3 regions of the Acidovorax sp. FG60 genome follow, and region 1 is predicted to be linked to each of the others. Evidence: predicted binding sites of a transcription regulator. Region 1 holds the regulator's gene; each other region holds the start of a gene.
The links. Region 1 encodes LexA, which represses DNA repair genes until DNA is damaged. Its sites were predicted from a motif close to ACTGTATNNNNATACAGT; they were not measured.

Region 1 (7,928 bases):
GGTGCCATTGCCCGTGCAGGCCACCACCAGCCCCTGGACCCCATCTCGCACCAGTGCGTCCACCATCGTTCCCGATGCGCCAGCGTGGCTGATGACCACTTCCACGCGAGGCCAGGCTGCGGCATTCACTACATTTTCAATAGCATTCAATGCTGGAACATCAGGCGCCAGGGGCCAATCCTGCACAAGGCGGACAGCCCCCTCCTCCACCCAACCCAAAGGCCCGGCCTCGCCCGAGTTGAACGCATTCACCCGGTAGGGGTGCACCTTCTGAACCTGCCGTGCCCCATGAATTTCGCCAGCGGCGACCGCCAGCACACCCCGTGCGCCGGGCGTGACCGCCACAGCAACAGCATCCAGAAGATTCTGAGGCCCATCGGGCGTGAGCGCCGTGGCCGGGCGCATGGCACAGGTCAGCACCACGGGTTTCGCGCGGGTGTCCAGCACTTCGTGCAGAAACCACGCCGTCTCTTCCAGCGTGTCGGTTCCGTGGGTAATGACTACACCACGCACCTCGGGATCTTCCAGGTGGTGCGCACAGCGCAGCGCCAGCGCCTGCCACACCTGGCCATCCATGTCCTTGCTGTCGATCTGGGCCACCTGCTCCGCCACCAGCACGCCCCGCGCGGCCTGCTGCAATCCGGGAACAGCTGCAAGCAGCTGCCCGACCCCTACCTGCGCAGCGGTGTAGCCGATGTTGTCGCCAGCCTGCGCGGACGTGCCTGCAATGGTCCCTCCGGTGCCCAAAACCACAATTTTTTGCCCACTCACTTGCGTACTCCGAAAAACTGGTGAAAAATACAGTTACTGGATTAAAAAACAGTTGTCCATCACTGTAGCCGCCTCCACCGGAAACCACCATGCTCGACAACCCGAAACTCACTGCCCGCCAGCAACAGATTCTGGATCTCATCCAGACGGCCATTGCACGCACCGGGGCGCCCCCCACCCGTGCAGAGATCGCTGCCGAACTGGGGTTCAAGTCGGCCAACGCGGCAGAAGAACATCTCCAGGCGCTGGCGCGCAAAGGCGTGATCGAGCTGGTCAGTGGCACATCCCGCGGCATCCGGTTGCGCGGTGACACCGTGCGCTCCATCAATGCAGCGCGCGGCAATCAGTTCAGCCTGCCGATTCCCGGACTCTCACAACTGGTGCTACCCCTGGTGGGACGTGTGGCGGCAGGGTCGCCCATTCTCGCGCAGGAACACGTTGACCAAACCTACAGTGTGGAAAACAGCCTGTTCCATCACAAGCCCGATTACCTGCTCAAAGTGCGTGGTATGTCGATGCGCGATGCCGGAATCATGGATGGCGATCTGCTGGCTGTGCAGTCCACCCGCGAAGCCCGCAACGGCCAGATCATCGTGGCCCGCCTGGGAGACGATGTAACGGTCAAGCGCCTGCGCCGTACTGCGACCGCCATCGAACTGCTGCCCGAGAACCCGGATTACCCGGTCATCGTGGTGCAGCCCGGCGAACCCTTTGAGATTGAAGGGCTGGCCGTCGGCCTCATCCGCAACACCATGTTGATGTAGCCACAGCGCTCCATCGCATTCACTCATGAATTAGTTCGTTAGCTGCCGCGCTGCAGGTGGCGGGCGTTTGGCGCACTGGTAAAACCGGTACGCCAGCCCTGCGGTGCCGGTTTATTTTGCAATCCTGCCTATGTCCAACCCCCGACCTTCGGAGTTTTCACATGGGAATTGCCTTGACCACCTTTTCTGCGCTCTCCAGTACTCTGCGTACCCTGACCCACTGGCTCCACACCTTCAAGGAGCCGTCTGCAGCAGACCTGCCAGCGCCCCGCCCCCATCCCGATGACGCGGACCTGGGCCGCAGGAGCGGATCAGCAGGCACTGACAAACCCCGCCATCCATCCAACATCCCCAGCCAACGTCCACCGCGAGGCAAATGGCCCTTTACGGTCAGCCCCCAGACACCACCCACCGGAGCCACCACGCGGTTTGTGGCCACCAATACCGATGCCCGGGCGTTCATACCGCCGCCTGCCGCTACCCGCGTTGCCTGTGGATCATCCAGATTGGCAGACGGCTCAGGCTGCAGGGCTGCCAAGGTCCTGCGCAGGCTCCCCACATCGAGCGGCTCAGGCCGACTGGTGATCGCCGGCCGCATGGCCGATGTGTGCGCCGAGTTGGACCGCCTGGCTGCATCCGAGGCGGCGCTGCAAGCCTGTTGAGCTCAAGGCATGCACCACCCAGCGATCCATTGACTGCTTTGTATATGGAGGATGCCGCCTGATCGCTGTGGACGGCGCTTGTCGAGGTCTCCAACACTCCGTCACCAAAAGCCCCATCCTTTCCTGTGCCAGGAGGCGGTTCGGTATGAAACGACCGGCGTGGCCAAGGCACAATGTCGGAATGAACATTGTGATTCTCGACGACTACCAGGACGCAGTCCGCAAGCTCCACTGCGCATCCCGGCTCGACGCGTACACCGCCAAGGTCTACACCAACACCGTCAAGGGGCTGGGCCAGCTGTCCGTCCGCCTCAAAGACGCTGACATCATCGTGCTCGTGCGAGAGCGCACCCAGATCACCCGTCAACTGGTGGAGAAACTTCCCCGTCTCAAGCTCATCGCGCAAACCGGCAAGATCGGCAGTCACATTGATGTAGCTGCCTGTACGGAACGTGGGATTGCAGTGGCAGAAGGCATAGGCTCACCCGTGGCCCCCGCAGAGCTGACGTGGGCACTTGTCATGGCCGCAATGCGCCGACTGCCGCAGTACATCTCCAACCTCAAGCATGGCGCCTGGCAACAATCAGGGCTGAAGACGGCGTCCATGCCTCCCAATTTTGGCCTTGGCAGCGTGCTGCGGGGCAAAACGCTGGGTATCTGGGGTTATGGCCGCATTGGCCAATTGGTGGCGGGCTACGGACGTGCTTTTGGAATGAACGTCCGCATTTGGGGGCGTGAGGCATCACGCGCCCAGGCCTTGACGGATGGATACCAGGCTGCCACCACGCGCGAGGAGTTTTTCTCGCAATGCGATGTGATCTCGCTCCACCTTCGGCTCAACGACGAAACGCGCGGCATCGTCTCACTCGAAGATCTGTCTTGCATGAAGCCCACCTCCCTGCTGGTCAACACTTCGCGTGCCGAGCTGATTGAGACCGATGCCCTGATTGCCGCCCTGAACCGGGGCCGCCCCGGCATGGCCGCTGTCGATGTATTCGAGAGCGAACCCATCCTTCAGGGCCATGCCCTGCTGCGGCTGGAGAACTGCATTTGCACGCCCCACATTGGCTATGTCGAGCAAGACAGCTATGAGCTTTATTTTGGTGCAGCGTTCGACAATGTGGTGAATTTCATCAAAGGCACTCCCACCAACATTGTGAATCCAGGCGCACTGCAGGTGCGGCGTTAATTTGGCGCAAAAATCGGGCACATCCATCCTCGCGCGTAGCGCCGGTTTTGGTCATCGCCCGAGTCTTCAACAAACTCCAGCTCCTGGGCATTGAGCAGCCAAGCAGAACAACCTGCTCACCCCACCTAGCTGCATTTGAACAACAAAAAAAGGGCTTCCCAAAGGAAGCCCTTTTGTTTGGCGCTCTCCAAAGCCAAAAAGACCTTGAAGAGCCAGACCACTGCGATTACAGAGGGGTCTTCTTGCCGTCCTTGTAGACGTACAGAGTGATGGCGGGGTTCTTCATTTCGCCATTGGGTTCAAAAGCAATGGTGGAGGTCACACCCTTGAAGTTGGACTTGGCCAGTTCGTTCACATACACCTTGGGGTCCACGGAGTTGGCGCGCTTCATAGCGTCCACCAGCAGGAACGTGGCGTCGTAGGTGTAGGGGCTGTAGACCTGGAACTGGTTGGGGTACTTGGCATCGTACTTGGCCTTCCAGGCCGTGCCGCCGGGCATCTTGGCCAGCGAAGAGCCGCCTTCAGCACAGATCACGTTGCCCAGGGTCTTGGCACCCGCTGCGAGCTTGGCGATTTCAGACGTGCAGACGCCGTCACCACCGAAGTACTTGACGTTGCCCATGCCCAGTTGTTCCATCTGGCGCAGCATGGGGCCGGCTTGAGGGTCCATACCGCCGTAGAACACGGCATCAGGGTTCTTGGACTTGATGGCCGTCAGGATGGCCATGAAGTCGGTTGCCTTGTCGGTCGTGAACTGCTCGTCCACCACTTTCATGCCCTTGGCAGTGGCAGTCTTCTTGAACACGTCTGCCACACCTTGGCCGTAAGCGGTACGGTCGTCAATGATGGCAACGGTCTTCAGCTTGAGCGTATCCACAGCGTAGAACGCCAGGCCAGCGCCCAGGGCGTTGTCATTGGCGATGATACGGAATGTGGTCTTGTAGCCAGGCTTGGTCAGGTTGGGGTTGGTCGCAGCGCCCGTCACCATCGGGATGCCGCAGTCGTTGTAGACCTTGGAAGCAGGAATGGTGGTACCGGAGTTGAGGTGGCCGACAACGCCTGCAACTTTGGAGTCGCACAGCTTTTGTGCAGCGGCCGTGCCCTGCTTTGGATCGGCAGCGTCATCTTCAGCTTGAAGTTCGAACTTGATCTTCTTGCCGCCGATGGTGATGCCTTGAGCGTTCAGCTCTTCAATGGCCATGCGGGCGCCATTTTCGTTGTCCTTGCCGTAGTGGGCTTGGGCGCCGGAAACCGGAGCCACATGGCCGATCTTGACCACCTGCTCTTGTGCAGAGGCCACACCAGCAACAGCCGCGATAGCAGCAACCACGGTCAGTTTCAACTTCAATTGCATATCAAATCTCCAGTAAAGATAAACGCTGAGAATCTTCTTGTGTCTCAACGCAGGCGAACATATCGCAATTTACGGGCCAGATCATTAGGGAACACGATTAAACGCGAGAGAAACCACAGGGGAATACCCTGTCATCCCTTTGGCACCGAGGACGCGCCACTGGCCAGCTCGTCCGCCACCGCCTCGTACACGGCATGCCGGACCACGGATTCAATCTCTTCACGCAGTCGCGGCAGCACCGATCGTGTCTGCTCCTGCACCACGGTGGCGATGGCTTCACGCAAACGTTGATCCAGCACAACGTCCACACGCTGCATGACCCTGTGCACCATGTACTCCTCCATGCCTTCCAGCAGTGGCCGGGTGAGCTGCGGTCTGGGCGTCTTTGAAGACCCGAGGGTCGACGCGAGAGATGCAGGCGAAGACGAAGACGCGGGAGCCACTGCCGCCGCAACGGGAGCTCGGTGAACCAATGGAGCGGGCGCACTCTGCATAGGCGCTGGTGCAGCCGGGCGTGGCGCCATCACTGCAGGCGGGCGGGCACTGGGCAGAGGGGGGCTCAGCGGTCGTGTCGCAGGCTGCGCTGCTGTCGGGCTGGGTCTTGCAGCGGGCAACGCGGACGGAGACATGACCGTGGTGCGCAATGGTGCAGAGGACGCCGGCGGCAGAGGCGCGGAGTCCGGCACCTGCACCACTTCGGTGAGGGTGGGAACGAAGCGCGGGGGCGTTTTGGGAGGAGGCAGCGCCATCAGCCAGCTTTCAGCACCAAGTCGTGGCGAGTGATGGCATAGCCGCGCGATGCATAGTGGCGCCAGCGCGCCCGGGCCTCGCCACGATCCAAGTCATCCTGCGCACTCACCACTTCCACCAACCGATCAAACCGGCCAAATCCCTCCGGCACCTCCGGGTGCAGGTTCAGTAGCACTTCATGGTGCGGGGCAGACCGGGCATCGGCAGTCAGCAACACGGGAGACGCATGGACCAGGTCTTCATCAGCATCGCCGAGGCAATGGGCCACAAAGTCCTGCGGAGCAAGGGCCCAGAGCATGCGGTCCAGCGTCGCCAAGGTGTCGGGCGGCGCCGCAATCACCAGGCGGGCCCCGCTGCGCTGCACCTTGCGCGCAAAGCGGCATGCGTAGGCCAGCTTGTCCGGCGCATTGAAATGAAACGCAACCTCGGTCATGGCACGCTCAGGCCGTCTTGGTGCGCACGGAGCGTTTTGCCGCCGCAGGCTTTGAAACCGGCTTGGCGGCAATGGCCTGGCCCATCAGATAGTGCACCAGAAGTCCCACCGGCCGCCCTGTGGCACCTTTGGCGGCGCCACCCTTCCAGGCCGTGCCAGCAATATCCAGGTGCGCCCATGGCACGTCGCCCACGTACTTTTGCAGGAACTTCGCGGCGGTGATGGAGCCCCCCGCACGGCCGGCTACATTGCCCATGTCGGCGAAATTGCTCTTGAGACCATCGGCATAGTCGTCGTCCAGCGGCATGCGCCAGCAAGGGTCCTGGGCAGACTCGCCGGCCTGCTGCAATGCGGATGCCAGGGGATCGTTGTTGGCGAACAGACCACTGCGCACACCACCGAGCGCAATCACGCAGGCGCCGGTCAGGGTGGCAATGTCCACCACGGCGGCAGGCTTGAAGCGGGCGGCGTAGGTGAGCGCATCGCACAGCACCAGACGGCCTTCGGCGTCGGTGTTCAGGATTTCGATGGTCTGACCGCTCATGCTCGTGACCACGTCACCCGGCTTGACGGCACGGCCATCGGGCATGTTCTCGCAGGCGGGTATCAGCCCCACCACATTGATCGAGGGCTGCAACTCTCCCAGAGCGCGAAAGGTGCCCAGCACGCTGGCAGCCCCGCACATGTCGAACTTCATCTCGTCCATCTCCGGGGCAGGCTTGATGGAGATACCCCCGGTATCGAACGTAATGCCCTTGCCCACCAGCACGACGGGAGCCTGGTCCTTGGCCGCGCCGTTGTAGCGCAATTCGATGAATCTCAGGGGTTCCTCGGAACCCCTTGCCACAGCGAGGAAGGCGCCCATGCCCAACCGGGCCACTTCGGCCGGGCCGTGGACCTTGCACTGGATGCGGGGCAGCTTGCTCAGGGTCTTGGCGGCGTCGGCGAGCAGGGTGGGGGTGGCATGGTTGGCGGGGCGGTTGCCCCATTCCCGCGCAAACTCCACCCCAGCCACCAGCGCCACACCGGCGTCGAAGTCCTCGCGCACATCCGGGGCGGTGGGTACACCCACCACGCAGCGGCTCAGACTGCGCGCCTCCACCTTGGTCTTGGTGGTGGTGTAGACATAGCTCACTTCGGCCACGGCCTGCACAGCGGCGCTGACAGAAGCGGCTTGCACGGCCCCGGCAAAACACAACACCACCCGTTTGGTCTGCGGCGCCTTGACGGCACCCCCCACCGCCTGCAGCGCCTGGCGGGTGGCACGGGCAGATCCGTCACCCTGCCCCACCAACACTACGCGACGGGCGGCAACGGCAGGCACCTGGTACAGCTGCAGGTGCTTGCCCGCCTTGGTGGCCAGATCCCCGTTCTTGAGCGCCAGGGCCGCCAGGGCGGACAGCGCATCCTTGCCGGGCTTGAAGCCCTCAGGGAGCAGCACAACCAGCAGGTCGCATTTCTCTGAAGCTGCCGCAGCAAGGTCAAGGGTCTTGAGATCAAAGTTCATAATCGGTGTTTTCCTTTTGAGCGTGCTATGCACTTTGATATGCACGCAAAAGTGCATAGCGCGCTCCTAGCCAATGTTATTCGATTCATCCATCCGCAAGGAGCTGGCGCGCAGCTTTGGCGCGACGCTCGTGGTGCTGGTGACCGTGGTCATGACCATGATGCTCATCCGCACCCTGGGACAGGCATCCAAGGGCAGCGTGAGCCCTTCCGACGTGATGCTGGTCATGGGCTTCACGGTGCTGGGGCAGTTGCCCACCATCTTGAGCCTGAGCCTCTTCATCGCTGTGGTCGGCACACTTTCGCGCATGTACCGTGACAGCGAAATGGTCATCTGGTTTGCCAGTGGCCGTGGCCTCATCAGCCTGCTGCGGCCCTTGCTGCGTTTTGCGTGGCCGGTCATGGTTGTCATTGCTGTGCTGTCGCTGCTGGTGTGGCCCTGGGCCAACTCCCAGATTCAGGAACTCAAGACGCGCTACGAACAACGCAGCGACATCGA
Region 2 (7,928 bases), on a different contig from region 1:
TTGATGTAGTGCATATAGTCTTCGCAGGCTTCTTTGACTTCTTCGCTCATAGCTGGAAGCTTGATCTCTACCGGATGCTCTTTCGGTGCGGAAACATTGATAATTGCCATGTTTTCTATATTATTGGGATCCGCATATTTGCAGAAAGGTTTGCCGGCCAACTGTTGCCAAATCTGCGGCAAACATTTAGATTCAGGGGATAGAACGGTGCTGCTGCTATGGGAGCTAAGACCTGGTGGGCGACGCCGTAGTATTTTTTGCTTTGACGTACAGCACCCTTTGCGTCTGACCCGGCGAAGTTCGTTCTTCTGTCTCAAAAATATCTGACTTGGAGCGCACCAGATCCGATAGCTTTTTAAAGCCGTATAGCCGCGAGTCGAACTCGGGCTGCAGTTTGGTCAGATAGCCACCAAACGTACCAAGATGAGCCCAACCAGAGTCGTCGCTGGAAAGCTCCAGCGCTTCCAAGACAAACTGTTTTGGAAATTCGGGCACTGCGAGTGGCACCGGCGGTTCCACTTTCACGGCTGCATCAGCCTGCGCAGGCTTTGCACCAGGAGCCGTAGCGGTGTTGCTAGCAGTCGGCCTTAACACCTCGGTGAAAATGAATTTGTGGCATGCGTTCCTGAATGCCTCGGGCGTTTTGTGTTCACCAAAACCGATGACCGTGACGCCTTCTTCTCTAATGCGGGTTGCGAGACCTGTGAAGTCGCTATCGCTTGAGACCAGGCAAAACCCATCGAACTTGCGGGTATAGAGCAAGTCCATGGCGTCAATGATGAGCGTGCTATCCGTTGCATTCTTCCCGGTGGTGTACGCGAACTGCTGAACCGGCTTGATGGCATGGCGTTGCAGCACCTTTTTCCAGGATGCGCTCGTCGGGGCAGTGAAGTCGCCGTAGATCCGCTTCACGGTAGCTTCACCGAAGCGCGCGACTTCCGCGAGCAGGCCGTCAATAACGGCCGCCTGTGCGTTGTCGGCATCGATCAAAACCGCGAGCCGCATTGTCGGCTCGTCGGCGCCTTGCTTAGTTGAGACCCGTGGTGCTGTCATTGAACGTGTGGGGTTGAGTTGTGCGATGCCCGATTCTCGTCCGAACTGGCCGGGGGAGGGCCGTGTGCAGCTGGTGCACTGGCGTGAGCGCATGGAGATAGAGAATCTGACCGCACTGTAGGTGTATTGGTGCTGCTTGCGGCCGAAATTCAAGCCGGGCGGCGCTGTCTTGCTACGAAATTAGCGCTACCGCGCAGTCCAAACCAGGGTGCACTTTCTACTTTGCATAGGCGGGCATATACTGGATATTCATACAGCTTTTTTGCCAATGACCGCCCCCGTCTCCCGTCCATGCCAGCTCCCATCCCTTCTGCTTCCGGCGCCTTTGATCCTGGCAGCCTGCCACGTCATGTGGCCGAGGCTGTCTGGCGCGGCGCGGAACTGGGCGATTCCGTGTCGCGCACTGTCTCGTCGGGCTTTGCCGAACTGGACATTGAGCTTCCTGGCGGTGGCTGGCCAACCCACAGCCTGACCGAGCTGCTCATGCCCCAGGCGGCCCTCTGCGAGTGGCGCCTCCTCAGTAGGTCCATTCCCTCGCTCATGTCCTCTGGCGGCCGGATCTACTTGATCGCCCCGCCCAAGCAGCCGCATGCCGCAGGTCTGGAGCAGTTGGGCCTGAACGCGGATCAGGTGGTGTGGATCCATGCGTCGACCCCCGTGGACCGACTCTGGGTGACGGAGCAGATCGTCAAGTCCGATCCCGCCGGGGCGGTGCTGTCCTGGCTGCCTCAGGCACGGCCAGAGCAGATCCGCCGGCTGCAGGTCCACGCCCAGTCCTGCGATGCGCCCGTGTTCCTGTTCCGCCCTGTGACAGCATTGACCGATAGCTCTCCAGCGCCGCTGCGTGTCGCCGTGGCCCTGGCCAACGGCTGGAAGCTGGAGGTCCGCATTCCGAAGCGCAGGGGCGCGTCGTTGGATGAGGCCTTGTACCTGGCAGCGATGCCAGGCAATCTGGAGTCGGTGATTCCGCCCCGGCTCAAGACCGTGCCGGCCCCCGCCGCCGCACTCTCCCGTGAGGAGGCCTCCAATGCGTGGGCATTGGGCCGCGTTGCTCCCCATCCCTCTGCCGACCAGCCCGTCTCCCATTGATGCGACTTCCCTCGGAATCTGGGCCCTGCAGTTCACCCCTCGGGTGGCTCTGGTGGAAGATTCCGTAGTCGCAGAGGTGTCGGGAAGCGCGCGCCTGTTTGGAGGCATGGAGACATTGCACTCCCTCATCGAGGGCGGTGCTGCGGAGCTGGGTGCCCGCATTGCCTGGGCCCCCACAGGCACGTCAGCGCTCGCCTTGGCTCGCCACGCACCTGGGGAGGCCGCTTTCGACGGTTTTCGCGCTCCATTGGCCAAGATCCTGGACCCCTTGCCGCTGCAAGCAATCTCGGCAGTGGGCAAGCACCAGCCCACTCTGGCCCGCGTGGGCTGCCGCTCGCTCGGCGACGTGCGCAATCTCCCGCGTGGGGGCCTGAGCCGTCGCTTTGACAAGGACCTGCTAGCCGCCCTCGACCAGGCGTACGCACTTCGGCCGGAGGTCTACGAATGGATCAGCTTGCCCGAGACGTTCCATGCAAGGCTAGAGCTGACGTCGCGGGTAGAGACTGCGCCAGCCCTGCTGTTCGGCGCCCGGCGCCTGCTCGTGCAGATGGCGGGATGGCTGGCCGCGCGTCGCATGGGGGCCACAGCCTTTACGTTCAGGTGGTGCCACGACGTCATGCGCGCCAAGGACGCCGGCGCCGGTGGCGAGCTGACCGTTCGCACTGGCCAGCCCACACAGAACGTTGAGCACTTCGCGCGGCTGCTGGCCGAGCACTTGGCCAAGGTCCAGCTTGCGGCCCCGGCCGGAGACATTGAGCTACTCGCTCCTGAGGTCTTGCCGATCATCGAAGAGAGCCGATCCCTCATCCCTGAGACCTTGCGCAAAGGCGCCAATACAGATCTCGCCTTGGAGCGAATCCAGGCACGCTTGGGGAATACCTGCGTTCGCCGCCCGGCCTTGTCTGCAGACCATCGGCTGGAGTGGATGCAGAGTTGGGAGTGCAATGCCCAACGCAAGTCGTCGCAACCCCCCTACGAACTGCCCTTGCCCAGCTGGGTCCTCGATGAGCCACTGCGTCTCATCGAGCGCGACAACCGCCCGTACTACCAAGGGCCCCTGCAGTTGCTCCTGGGTCCTGACCGCATCGAAGGCGGTTGGTGGCAACTGAGTGGCGAAGGCGCCGATGCGCGACCCCTCAACGTGCAGCGCGACTACTGGCTTGCTCTGAGCGCGCACGCCGGCGTGCTCTGGGTGTTCCAGCAGCGCCTGGCGCGAGACCAGACCGCCTGGTTCCTGCACGGGCACTTTGCGTGAACCTGGCATGCTGATCCGTCCTTCCCGGTCGCTGCCGGACTATGTTGAACTGAGGTGCGTGTCGAACTTCACGTTCCTACGGGGAGCGAGCGCACCCGACGAGCTGGTGGAGCGTGCCCAGGAACTCGGCTATCAGGGCCTGGCAATCACAGACGAATGTTCCATGGCGGGTGTCGTGCGCGCGCACGTGGCTGCCAAAGCGGCGGGCCTGCCGCTGCTGCTGGGATCGCAACTCCAGATCCAGCCGCGTGACGAGACTGAGGCCCGGTTCACTGTGGTGGTTCTCGCCCAGAACCTGAACGGATACGGCAACCTATGCGCTTTCATCACCAAGCTTCGGCGCTCCTCAGAGAAAGGCACCTACCACCTCACTCTTGACCACATCAGCGGTACGGAGCTGGAAGACTGCGTGGTCCTGCTTTGCCCCGACCGCAAGGCCTCGGAGGCGCAGTTGGAAGCGGCCGGGCTCTGGACCCTAAATCAATTCACTGGGCGCTGCTGGATCGGCGTGGAGCAGCTGCGCCGCCTCGACGACGAACTGTGGCTCCACCGCATGCGGCAGCTGTCCGAACTCACCGCGCTCCCGCTGGTCGCGGTAGGTGATGTCCACATGCATGTTCGCTCCCGAAAGCCGCTGCAAGATGTGCTCACGGCCACACGCATTGGCAAGCCGCTCTCCGAGTGTGGGTTCGCACTGCAGCGCAGCGCGGAGCAGCATCTGCGCACCCGGCTACGCCTCGCGCAGACCTTCCCGGCCGAGCTGCTGGCCGAGACGCTGCAGGTGGCGGCGCGGTGCACCTTCAATCTGGACGAACTGAAGTACCAGTACCCCGACGAGGTGGTGCCAGCGGGGCACACTGCTGCGACGTACCTGCGACAGGCGACATACGAGGGTGCGGGCCGCCGCTGGCCGGCGGGCATTCCGGGAAGAGTCCAAGGACAAATCGAGCACGAGCTGTCTCTGATCTGTGAACTGCGCTACGAGCACTACTTCCTCACCGTTTACGACATCGTGGCCTTCGCCCGCTCGCGCAACATCTTGTGCCAAGGGCGCGGCTCGGCGGCGAACAGCGTGGTTTGCTACTGCCTTGGCGTCACCGAGGTGGATCCAGTGCGCATGTCCGTGCTCTTCGAGCGCTTCATCAGCAAGGAGCGCAATGAACCACCAGACATTGACATTGACTTTGAACATCAGCGCCGCGAAGAGGTGATCCAGTACCTGTACCAGCGGTACGGGCGGGACCGGGCAGCGCTCACCGCCGCAGTCATCAGCTACCGGCCGAAGTCAGCGATCCGGGATGTCGGCAAAGCGCTTGGGTTCGATCTGGCCACGGTGGACGCCATCGCCAAGGGCCAGAAGTGGTTCGACGGGGCGGACGTCAGGCTGGAACGCTTTGATGAACTCGGCATGTCCGTGGATGACCTCGCAGTGCGCCAACTGATCACGCTCACCAGCCAGCTCATCGGGTTCCCGCGGCACCTGTCGCAACACACAGGCGGTTTTGTGCTCACGCGGGATTTGCTGTGCCGCATGGTGCCGGTGGAGAACGCATCGATGGCGGACCGCACCGTGATCGAATGGGATAAAGACGACCTCGATGCGGCAGGCCTGCTCAAGGTGGACGTGCTGGCCCTGGGCATGTTGTCCGCGATTCGAAGGGCCCTGGACATGGTCGGCCTTCGCCGTGGCCATCAATTCAGCATGCAGGACATTCCTCCCGAGGATCGCCAGACGTACCAGATGATCTCGATGGCTGACACCGTGGGCGTCTTTCAGATCGAGTCGCGCGCGCAGATGTCGATGCTCCCGAGGTTGCGGCCCAAATGCTTCTATGACCTGGTGATCGAGGTGGCACTAGTCAGGCCCGGGCCCATCCAGGGCGGCATGGTGCACCCCTATCTGCGTAGACGGCAAGGCCATGAACGTGTGTCGTATCCCAGCAAGGAGCTTGAAGTCGCGCTCGGCCGCACCCTGGGTGTCCCTATCTTTCAGGAACAGGTCATGCAGATATCGATGGTTGCAGCAGGCTTCACCGCTGGCGAGGCGGACGGGCTTCGGCGCGCAATGGCAGCCTGGAAAAGGAAGGGCGGTCTTGAAAAATACTATGACAAGATCGTGCAGGGCATGTTGGCCCGAGGGTACGAGAAGAGCTTTGCGGAATCGACCTTCCAGCAGATCCGAGGGTTCTCGGAATACGGGTTTCCTGAGAGCCATGCGGCCAGCTTCGCGCTGCTGGTCTATGCCTCAAGCTGGATCAAGCGACACGAACCAGCCGCATTCCTCGCTTCGCTACTGAACAGCCAGCCCATGGGTTTCTACACCCCTAGCCAGCTGGTGCAGGACGCCAGGCGGCATGGGGTAGAGGTGAGGGCGGTGGACGTGATGTACAGCGACGTCGAGTCCACCTTGGAAGACCTGCCAAGTACACCAGCTGTACGGTTGGGACTGCACATGATCCGCGGCCTGCAGGCGGGCAGCGCGGCTCGCATCATGGCGGCACGGCGCAATGCCCCTTTCGACAATGCAGAAGAGCTGGCGCGTCGGGCACAGCTGGAGCACCATGAGATGGAGTTGCTAGCGGCCGCCGGCGCGCTGGCCACTCTGTCGGGTCACCGGCGTCAGCAAGTCTGGGATGCGGCCGCGCTGCATGCACCACCTGAGTTGCTCCAAGAGGCGCCCGTGGAAGAAGAGTTTTTAGAACTGCCTGCAGCGCCTGAGGGCGAGGATGTGGTGTGGGACTATGCCTCGCTTGGCCTGACCTTGCGCAGCCATCCCATGGCGCTTCTGCGCAAGAGGCTTGAAAAGTACAAGCTCAAGACGTCGGAGGACTTGCGCAGGATACCCAACGGCCGCAGCGTTCGCACTGCCGGTATCGTCACGCTTCGCCAGCAGCCAGAGACGGCCAATGGCACAGTGTTTCTCTCCCTGGAAGATGAGCATGGAACTACCCAGGTGATCGTGTGGCGGGATGTGAGAGACGCGCAGCGCCAGGTGCTATTGGGCTCACGCCTGCTCGCGGTAAAGGGACGATGGCAGCGCCAGGGCATGGTGTGCAACCTCATTGCCGATCGTCTGGCCGATCTATCGCCATTGCTCGGCCGGCTGGCCACCGAGAGCCGCGACTTCCGCTAGCTTGAAGGTCGATGGGCGTTATTTGTCGTGATGCGGCAATACGTCCAGTAGGCTCCGCAAGCCACGGATCAATTGAACTATGAAACATCAAAATTCTAGTTTCGACTGACCGAGTGCTGATCTCGCTCATCAACTGAGCTCACCGACTTTCTAACCCTTGCGGGCATTTGACACCGCAAGGTGTCGGCGCCCGTTTCCACACGGAGATCTTCAATGACAACAACTACCACTTCCATCTCTTCCCTCGTCTCGACCGAAGAGCTGCGAGAAGCCCATGCCACCCTTTCAGGGTTCATCGAGCATCTCGACGCCCGAGACCAAGACATTCTTGCCCGCTGCTTCGCAGCTCGCCAGAAACTCATAGAACCCTGTATGGGCGATTTCGTGCTCTTCCCAACCGGTGAGCTCGAACGGTTCAGCAACAACTGGGGCGACAGACTGCAGACCTCACCCAGTGGCGGCTTCTATCTCGACCGGTCAGGCCATGGCAGCTTGAGCTGCGGGGCACTCAATCCATCGACGCCGAAAGACCAGCTCAAGCGAATCGATGCGAGCCTGCCCGGGGACTTCTGGTTCTTCCACCACGACATTGCAGGCGCGGGCCGAGGCGTTTACTTCCAGATTCCTTGCCGAGTATTCATCACCACCGCGCAATACACAGGGTTCCTCGGACGAACCTTGGCTTGCCCCAGCCTCCTGGCCTTGACGGAGGAACTGAGAAGATCCGTGGCCACCACCTCCCCGCCCGAGGCTTGAGGGGGAAAACATGATCATGACACGCGCTGAATACCAACAAAGCACGCAGGCTGTGCCGTGAAAATGTCGAATTACATCGTCCATCGCTGCCACCGACATGGAGGCTGATAGACCTTCCGAGCAATTCGCTTGCGTTGGAATACGACTATCACAACTGCTCGGTGGGCTACTTCGGTCCATCCGGCACCGTGATAGCGGACTTCGGCGCCGGCAAGCAGTTCCTACAGCTTCCGAAAGCGTACAGCTCGATTTCCCCTCTCGTCGAGCACAAACTCTTCTGAGTCAAGCGGCCAGAGGAATCAAACCCCAAAACGGGCACAGGCGCCCGATGGGCCGGTGTCCGCCACCTTGATAAGGAAGCGAAAATGATGAACAAGTCTGAACTGTCAAACTTGAAGACCACAGCCAATTCATCCCTTGTGGATGGCGAGGTGCTTGGTCGCGATGCGGATGGCAAGCTGATTCAGTGGAACGTAAAAGCAGGTGAGCCATACAACTCTGGAGAGACGCTTGATGAATTTGGGAAATACAATTTGTCTGAGACTGAAATTCAGCGAGTAACTCAAGAAGCGGCGAAAATGCATGATGCGTTCAACTACCAATTGCTGGCGCGTCTCAAGCAAGATTGCGACTACTATTTGG
Region 3 (7,928 bases), on a different contig from region 1:
CGTGCGAATGCTGCCCGTGCCGTGGAAGGTGGATGGCGCTACGCAGGGCGTCAAAAAAGCGTTCTTCATCGACCCCCACGCTTATCTGCTGGAGCGGTGACCGCAAGGGAGTCAGAAGGATGATCCGAAGCGCTCCGAAGGTCAGTGAAAGTCCCGGCTACCCTGCAGCGCCTGGGCCATGCGACCGAGCAGCGGTGTCAAGTCCTTGAAACGCTGGGCCACCAGGTGGCGCACTACCGACGCTGATGGCGACGGCGCATCGGACCCCTCCCCCTCGGGCACGCTGCACTGCCACACGCCTTCCACCGCCAGCAATTGCGACCTGAGCAGCGCATTGCGCCATGTCTCCACCAGCGCAGGCCACACGATCACGTTGACGGGGCCCGTCTCGTCCTCCAGCGTGACGAACATCGTGCCTTTGGCCGTGCCGGGGCGCTGGCGCACAGTGACGATGCCGCAGGCGCGCACCTTGCGGCCATGGGGCACGGTGTTCAGTTGCAGGGCGGTCTGCAGGCGCCAGCGCGCAAGGCGCGGGCGCAGCAGGGCCAGCGGGTGGCGGCGCAGTGTGAGGCCGGTGGCGGCGTAGTCGAAAAGAATCTCTTCGCCCTCGGGCGCGGCGAGCAGTTGCAGGGGCGCTTCGTGCACGGGCACATCGCGCAGCAGGGGCGGTGCCGTGTGCTGCGCGGCCGCCTCCCACATCTGCTGGCGCCGGTGGCCTGACAGACCCGCCAGCGCATCGGCTGCAGCGAGCGCCTGTAGGTCTTGCTGGCTCAGCTGTGCGCGCAGGGCCAGGTCTTCGGTGTTGGCAAAGGCAGGGCCTGTAGCGCGGGCCTCTACCAGTCGTTCGGCAGCATCTTTGTGCAAGCTGCCCACCAGCCGCAAGCCCAGACGCACAGCGGGCTGCGGCAGTGGCGGCACGCCCAGCCCCCGCGCAGGTCTCAGCGGCTCTGGTGCGCCCTCCAGCGTGCAGTCGATGTCGCTGCAGGTCACATCGATGGGCAGCACACGCACGCCGTGGCGGCGCGCATCCTGCACCAGTTGCGAGGCGGTGTAAAAACCCATGGGCAACGAATTGAGCAGCGCGGCCAGAAAACACGCGGGCTCATGGCATTTGAGCCAGCTGCTGGCATAGGCCAGCAAGGCAAAGCTGTGGGCGTGGCTTTCAGGAAAGCCATATTCGCCAAAGCCCAGCATCTGCTGGAAGATGGCCTGGGCAAACTCGGTACGGTAACCACGCGCTTCCATGCCTCCGACCAGTGGGCGCTCGAACCGGTGCACGCCGCCCTTGCGCTTCCAGGCCGCCATCGACCGGCGCAGATCGTCCGCCATGCCGGCAGAGAACCCGGCCGCCACCATGGCGATCTGCATCACCTGCTCCTGAAAAATCGGCACGCCCAGCGTGCGCGCCAGGGCCGCTTCCAGTTCAGGCTTCTCCAATTGCAGTGGCTCGCCCCTGCGCCTGCGTTCGCGCGCCTGCAGGTAGGGGTGCACCATGCCGCCCTGAATAGGCCCGGGCCGCACAATCGCCACCTCCACCACCAGGTCGTAGAACTCGCGCGGGCGCAGGCGCGGCAGCATGCTCATCTGCGCGCGGCTTTCGATCTGGAACACGCCCACGGTGTCGGCGGCGCAGATCATGTCGTAGGTGGCGGGGTCTTCGCGCGGAATGCCCTGGAGGTCCCAGCGCTCACCGCGCAAGGCTTCGCGCAAATTCAGGCAGCGGCGCAGCGCGCTGAGCATGCCCAGGGCCAGCACATCGACCTTGAGCAGGCCCATGGTGTCCAGGTCGTCCTTGTCCCACTGGATGACGGAACGATCCTCCATGCTCGCCGGCTCCACCGGCACCAGGCGCGTGAGCTTGCCCTGCGTGAGCACAAAACCGCCCACATGCTGGCTCAGGTGGCGCGGAAAGCCTTTGAGGTCCGCCGCCAGTTCCAGCCACAGCTGGGCCGTGTGCCGGTGCAGCGGTGCACCCAGGCTTTCAGCCAGTTCCTGCAACCGGTCGGTGGCGAACTGTTCGTCAAACCAGTGGTGGTCCTTGGCAAAGGCATCGACCAAGGACGGCGCCACACCCAGCGCCTTGCCCACATCGCGCAGCGCGCTGCGCGTGCGATAGGTGGTAACCACGGCCGCGATGGCGGCGCGCTCGCGGCCGTATTTTTCGTAGATGTACTGGATGACCTCCTCGCGCCGGTCGTGCTCGAAGTCCACGTCGATGTCGGGCGGCTCCTTGCGCTCCTTGCTGATAAAGCGCTCGAACAGCAGGTGTGAGTTTTCGGGCGGCACGGCCGTGATGCCCAGCATGTAGCAGACCACCGAATTCGCGGCCGAGCCACGCCCCTGGCACAGGATGCCCTGGCTGCGCGCGTAGCGCACGATGTCGTGCACCGTGAGGAAGTACATCTCGTACTGGCAGTGTGCGATCAGGTCCAGCTCTTTGCGGATCTGCGCCTGCACCTTCTGTGGCGCGCCCTGCGGGTAAACGCCTTGCACGCCCACCTGCACCAGCCAGGCTAAGGCCTGCGCGGGGGTCATGCCAGCGGGCACGGTCTCCAGCGGGTACTGGTACTTGATTTCGTCCAGGGTGAACGTGCAGCGCCCCGCCACGGTGAGCGTGGCGTCCAGCAACTCGGGCGGATAGACGCCCGCCAGCCGCACGCGCCGGCGCAGATGGCGCTCGGCATTGGGCTGCAGCGCAAACCCGCATTCGCCCACGCTGCGGCCCAAGCGTACGGCGGTGATCACATCCTGCAGCGGCTTGCGCGAACGGGCGTGCATGTGCACATCGCCCGCTGCCACCAGCGGCAAGCCCAGCGCCGCACCCACACGCTGCAGCGTGGCCAGCCACAGGCTGTCGTCCGGGGCCAGGTGCAGTTCGACCGCCAACCAGATATGGCCATCAAAATTTGAGTCAAATTGGCCTCTAGCGCTGGATAGACAAGCGCTAATAGCTATCAAATCAGAAGCATCAAAGCGTTGCCGGATAGGCGCCAGCAGCAACTCGCACCCTTGCAGCAATCCCCAGGGGCTGCGCGGGCCCACGTGGTACTGCCCCTTGGATGCGACCGCACGGGCCGCGGTGATGAACTCACAAAGATTGCCCCAGCCCTCGGCATCGCGCGCCAGAGCCACCAGCCGCAGGTCGTCACCCCACAAAAACTCGCTGCCCACGATGAGGTGCAAACCACATTCCTTGGCGGCCTCCCAAGCGCGCACCACACCCGCCACCGAGCATTCGTCCGTCAGCGCTAGGGCCTGGTAGCCCAGCGCCAGCGCGCGCTTCACGAGTTCCTGTGGATGCGATGCTCCACGCTGGAAGCTGAAGTTGGACAGGCAGTGCAGCTCGGCATAGCCCGGCAGCACGGTGGCTTGTGCAGGCGATGCAGAGGAAGGTGTCAGGCCCATGGAGCCTCCGCAGAGATCACCCAAACACCCCATGCAGGAACCAGCGATGGGGCCGCACGGCGGCTGGGGGGCCGTCCGATACGGACGGCACCGGCGCCAGCCGCTCGCGGAACACCCACACCAGCCCCGCCACATCGTTGTGGGCCACAAAGTAGTCGCGCAAGGCCAGGGCACCTTCACCGGGGGCCGGGCCTGCGCCCTCCCCGGCCGCAGACCACCAGCCCGCTTCAAAGCGGTGGGGCCCGGCCAGCAGTCGCAGCAGGCCGTGGTGGCAGGGGCGGTTGCCCTGCACCGCCAGCCGCCGGGGCGGATTCAGCAGCCAGGTGGGCAGCAGCAGGGCATCGGGGGCTGCATCCAGCGCCGTATTGGCAACACTGACGGAGGCATTCCGGGCTGCAGCGTGCTTTGAGGCCGCCGCCGTCACGCGCAGCACCTCGGCCGCCGGGCGCCACTGCTGCATGCATTCGGGGCGGTGGTCGGCCTGCAGCACCGGGGCCTGCACATGGTCTGCTCCCAGCCGGGCTGACAGGCGCTCCAGCAACTGGTGCAAAGCCTCGCCCTGGGCGCCAGCAGGGTCGGCGCCGCCCAGATGGTCGGGCGGCAGCAGGCTCGCACTGCGGTGTGGCAGCGGGGCCGCCTCCAGCAAACGCAGCGTGATCTGATTGACCGGCGCGGCCAGCGTGGTGCGCGCCAGATTTTCAGACAACAGGCGCCGCAGATGCCCCATGTCCTGCGTGGCCTGCGCCGTGCGCACCTGCAGCGCCTGCGTGGGGGCGATGGCCACACCATCGATGCGCCGCAGGTCATGGCGCCAGGCCAGCTCCAGGCCCAGCACGCCCTGCTGCCGCGCTTGCAGCCAGCCTTGCAAGGCCGTGAGGCAGCGGCTGGCGCTCCAGAGCAGCGCATCGGCCGACTCTGCCAGCGCAGGCAACTCGCCCGTCAGCACAAACTGCTCGGGCAGCTCCAGCCAGGCGTGGGCCTCAGAGGCATCTCCCAGGGCCTGGTCCAGCACCCGCAGCACCGCCGCACCAAAACGCCGCGACACCCCGGCGCGGGGCAGCGCCCGCAGTGCCCCCCAGGTGCGGCAGCCCATGCGCTCCAGGCTGGCCACATGCGGGCGCAAGGCTGTGAGTGTGTGCAGAGGCAGGCTCAGCGGCCCCTGTGCAGGGAGAGCCTGCCCCGCCAACGCCACACGCAGCCGGGCCTGCGCCACCAGGGCGGTGGGGCCACTGCCCCAGATCACGGGTACACCCGTCGGTTGTGCGCCCGCCGCCGTCCCTTCCCCTACAGGCCCACACTCGCCAGCGACCTGGGCAGCGGGGGGGGCAGAGCCCCTGGCAGATGCCCCGGCCCAGGCCCAGGCCTGCAGCACCTGGGCCAGCAGCACTTCGCGCCCGCCCCACAGCCGCTCGGTGGTGGACACCTCCAGCAGCACAGCCTCTGCATCCACCAGTGCCACACGCGGGGTAAAACGCAAGGCCCACCAGCCTGCCGCAGCGGTGGGCACAGCCCCTGCAGGCGGTGCGGATGCCTCATCGCACCAGGGCAATGGCAGCGCGATCCAGTGCATGCGCCCTCCCCTCTGGCCCCGCCCCCAACGGCACCAGCAGCTCCAATGAAGGGCGCATGGGCAACGCCCCCGATGCCTTGGCTGCCGCAGCAAGGCGACCTGCCACCAAGGTGCTACCAGCATCCACCTGCGCTGCACGCCGGCGCCCGGCCTGGGCCGCCAGCACCTGGGCCAGCCGGGGATGACAGCCCGGCAGATCCAGCCCTTGCGCCAGGGGCGGCCCCCGGCGCTTGAGAATGTGCACCTGCATCCCGGGGACTGTGCATACACCTCCCGGCATGGCCATCCCCTGCACCTGTAGCCGCAGCAAGGCTGGTGAGGCCTGCGCCGCAGCACTGGCCGGGCGAAACACCCATAGCAGTTGACGTTGCTGCGCTGCTGCCAGTTGCAGCCTGCGCAGGGCTGCGGACTGCACCTGCGGCAGCCAGGCCATCACGGCCAGAACCTCCCGGCAACGCAACGCCTGCTCTGCCGCCCAGAGCGCAGCGGCGGCATCGGCCCGCACCACACACAGCCGCTCGGCTGACAAGCCCTGGGCCTGCAGCGCCGGTCCAAAAGGCTCGCAAGGCGGCGCTACCACCACCACCGCCCCCGAGCGCGGGGCAGTGGCCTGTACCAGGGCAGGCAGCACCAACTGCCATTCGTGCAGGCCCGCCAGGGGCTGCAGCACCTCGCTCAACGCCCCCACCGGCCAGCCCCCACCGGGCAACTGCGCATCCAGAGGACCATAACCGGTGGACTGCACCTGCAACTGGCCCGCACCCAATGCGTCCGCATGCCAGACACCGGGCACGGTCAATGGCAGATCGGACGCGACAACCCCCAGGGAGTGGCGTAGCGCAGGCATGGCGAAGACGAGAAGAACAATATGAATACTGTAAATATAACCAGTATTTCGAGCAGCGGGGCAACTGGCGGAGAAGACTTTGGGGTGAGGGGTTTTTGGAGGCAACGCGTCCCAGGCCCTATAAAGCTGGGCCAACGCACACCACGCTCCCTACAATGGGCAGGACAAAAAAGAGAGGGTCCGTTGAATGAAAACAATCCAATCGGCAGCAGTCGCCCTGTTGCTGCTCCTGTCCGGCAACACGTTCGCGGCCTATACGCTCTACTTTTTTGAAAGCGGTGGCAATGTGGTCGCCAGTGGCAGTGGCAGCCTGAATCTGGGGGCCCTCTCGCCTGCGGGCAGCGGGCCTCTGTCCCCCGGGGTCATTGCTTCGGCTGGGTTGGTCTTCACCGACACGGCTGGCACCGTGGACGCCTACCTGGGGATATCCGGCCCACCAGCGTTCGGAGGCGGAGGCCCTGTCGGGGCGAATGCTGGATCTGGCGACATGGTGGGCCTGGACAGCACAATGCCCGGTTTCGTCTTCGCCCCGGCAGGCTACGCCTCGGGCGCTGCGCTCACGTCCTCGGCCACCTGGACTGCGACCTCGCTGGCCAGCCTGGGGCTCACACCGGGCACCTATCTGTGGACCTGGGGCTCGGGCCCGACAGCGGATTCATTCACGGTCCACATCGGCATCGCGCCGCCAGCATCCATTCCGACGCTGTCTGAATGGGGGCTGCTGGTCCTCGCGGTGCTCATGGCTGGCTGGGCGATGCACCATCGGTTCTGGCTGCGAAGCCGGGTGGGCTGACCACCCTTTTCAAAGCTTCCGCACTGCCCAATCACACCAATCCGCCACCGCTGCATCCGCAGGGGTGGCGCGGTCTGCCAGCTGCGGCCAGCGGCGATAGCTGGCATTCACAATACTTTGCAGCTGCCACAGCGCCTCGCGCCCCACCAGCGCCACTTCAGCCATCCCAATGGCATCGCCCTGCAACTGGGTCATGAGTTCACCCTGCTGCCGAGGGTGTGAACCGGCCTCCAGCAAGGCTTTTTGCAAAGCCAGCAGACGCGCATCGAGGAACACAAAGGCGCTTCCCGGCAGTGCCTTGACACTGGTTTCGGGAGGCAGTGCGGTCTTGAGCTGATCCCAGCATTCAAAAGCTTCGGCCAGCAGGTCGATCTGGCGCGAGGCATCGTTACCCAGCGGCATGAGGGCAGATTCCCGGGCGACTTCTTCCTGCAGCAGGGGCAGGATGTGCGCCACCAGGGCCGATGGAAATTTGCGATGGTTCAGCCGCAGCACCAGCGACAGGCGCTGCGCGGGCATGTCGTCGTATTTTTCATAGAACGCCGCCACCACCTCGGCCAGCAACAGGATGCGGCCCAGGACAGAGATGTCCGCACCGGCCAGGCCACGCGGGTAGCCGCTGCCATCCATGCGCTCGTGGTGTTCCAGCACCGCCACATCCACAGCCCGGGGATAGACCTGGGTATCGCGGATCATGAGCATGGCGGTGATGGGGTGCGCCACCAGATGCTTGCGCTGAACACCAACGACCTTGTGGTCGGGATCGTCCCAGGCCGGATCCATGTGCAGCACACCCAGATCGTGCAGCAAGGCTGCTGCCGCAAGATTGGCGCAGTCGCGCTCAGCAAGACCGCTTTTGATGCCCAGGAACACGGCCACCGTCATCATCTGCAGGCTGTGTTGAAACAGTCCGGGCCGCTGATCGCGCATCACGGTGAGCTTGCAGGCCATGGATGGAGGCAAGGGCAGCGAGCGCAGCGGCGCCAGCAGCCGGGCCGCCGAGCCGAGGGCTTCTGCCAGCAGGTTGGGCAGCACCTCCTGTTCGCTCATGGCCTGCCCCGCCGCGAGCAAAGCGGGTACGTCCACGGGATTCTCGATGGACAGATGGCGGTCAATGGGCTCGCGCAGCTTGTGCTGCACCAGGCGGTCATACAGGCGGCTGTCGATGCGTGCGCCTTTTTCGACCAGCTTGATACCTTTGTCGGTGTAAATGGCTGCGTCAGCAACCACCGTGCGCCGGTCAGCCATGTCGGTCAACGCGCGCAAGTAGTGGGGGCTGTCCGAAGTGTCGATGCCCGCAGGCGCAAGGGTGT

Region 2: imuA (translesion DNA synthesis-associated protein ImuA) is a predicted target of LexA. The motif match lies at 1,294-1,311, and genes of this name have one in related genera.
Region 3: imuA (translesion DNA synthesis-associated protein ImuA) is a predicted target of LexA. The motif match lies at 5,850-5,867, and genes of this name have one in related genera.

The regions. Positions count from the first base shown of each region.
Region 1 is NZ_JBMDJC010000002.1:180,473-188,400, forward strand. It holds gene ACODS0_RS03635 (asparaginase) at 1-771, opposite strand, end outside; gene lexA (transcriptional repressor LexA) at 861-1,535, shown strand; gene ACODS0_RS03645 (hypothetical protein) at 1,709-2,197, shown strand; gene ACODS0_RS03650 (D-2-hydroxyacid dehydrogenase family protein) at 2,379-3,386, shown strand; gene ACODS0_RS03655 (branched-chain amino acid ABC transporter substrate-binding protein) at 3,613-4,740, opposite strand; gene ACODS0_RS03660 (hypothetical protein) at 4,872-5,072, opposite strand; gene ACODS0_RS03665 (DNA polymerase III subunit chi) at 5,489-5,923, opposite strand; gene ACODS0_RS03670 (leucyl aminopeptidase) at 5,931-7,430, opposite strand; gene lptF (LPS export ABC transporter permease LptF) at 7,504-7,928, shown strand, end outside.
Region 2 is NZ_JBMDJC010000019.1:95,492-103,419, reverse strand. It holds gene ACODS0_RS22410 (hypothetical protein) at 1-110, opposite strand, end outside; gene ACODS0_RS22405 (NYN domain-containing protein) at 226-1,206, opposite strand; gene imuA (translesion DNA synthesis-associated protein ImuA) at 1,345-2,142, shown strand; gene ACODS0_RS22395 (Y-family DNA polymerase) at 2,081-3,397, shown strand; gene ACODS0_RS22390 (error-prone DNA polymerase) at 3,405-6,530, shown strand; gene ACODS0_RS22385 (hypothetical protein) at 6,744-7,286, shown strand; gene ACODS0_RS22380 (LPD11 domain-containing protein) at 7,652-7,928, shown strand, end outside.
Region 3 is NZ_JBMDJC010000026.1:68,410-76,337, forward strand. It holds gene ACODS0_RS25145 (M23 family metallopeptidase) at 1-100, shown strand, start outside; gene ACODS0_RS25150 (error-prone DNA polymerase) at 142-3,405, opposite strand; gene ACODS0_RS25155 (Y-family DNA polymerase) at 3,422-4,975, opposite strand; gene imuA (translesion DNA synthesis-associated protein ImuA) at 4,938-5,822, opposite strand; gene ACODS0_RS25165 (IPTL-CTERM sorting domain-containing protein) at 6,010-6,615, shown strand; gene ACODS0_RS25170 (HD-GYP domain-containing protein) at 6,625-7,928, opposite strand, start outside.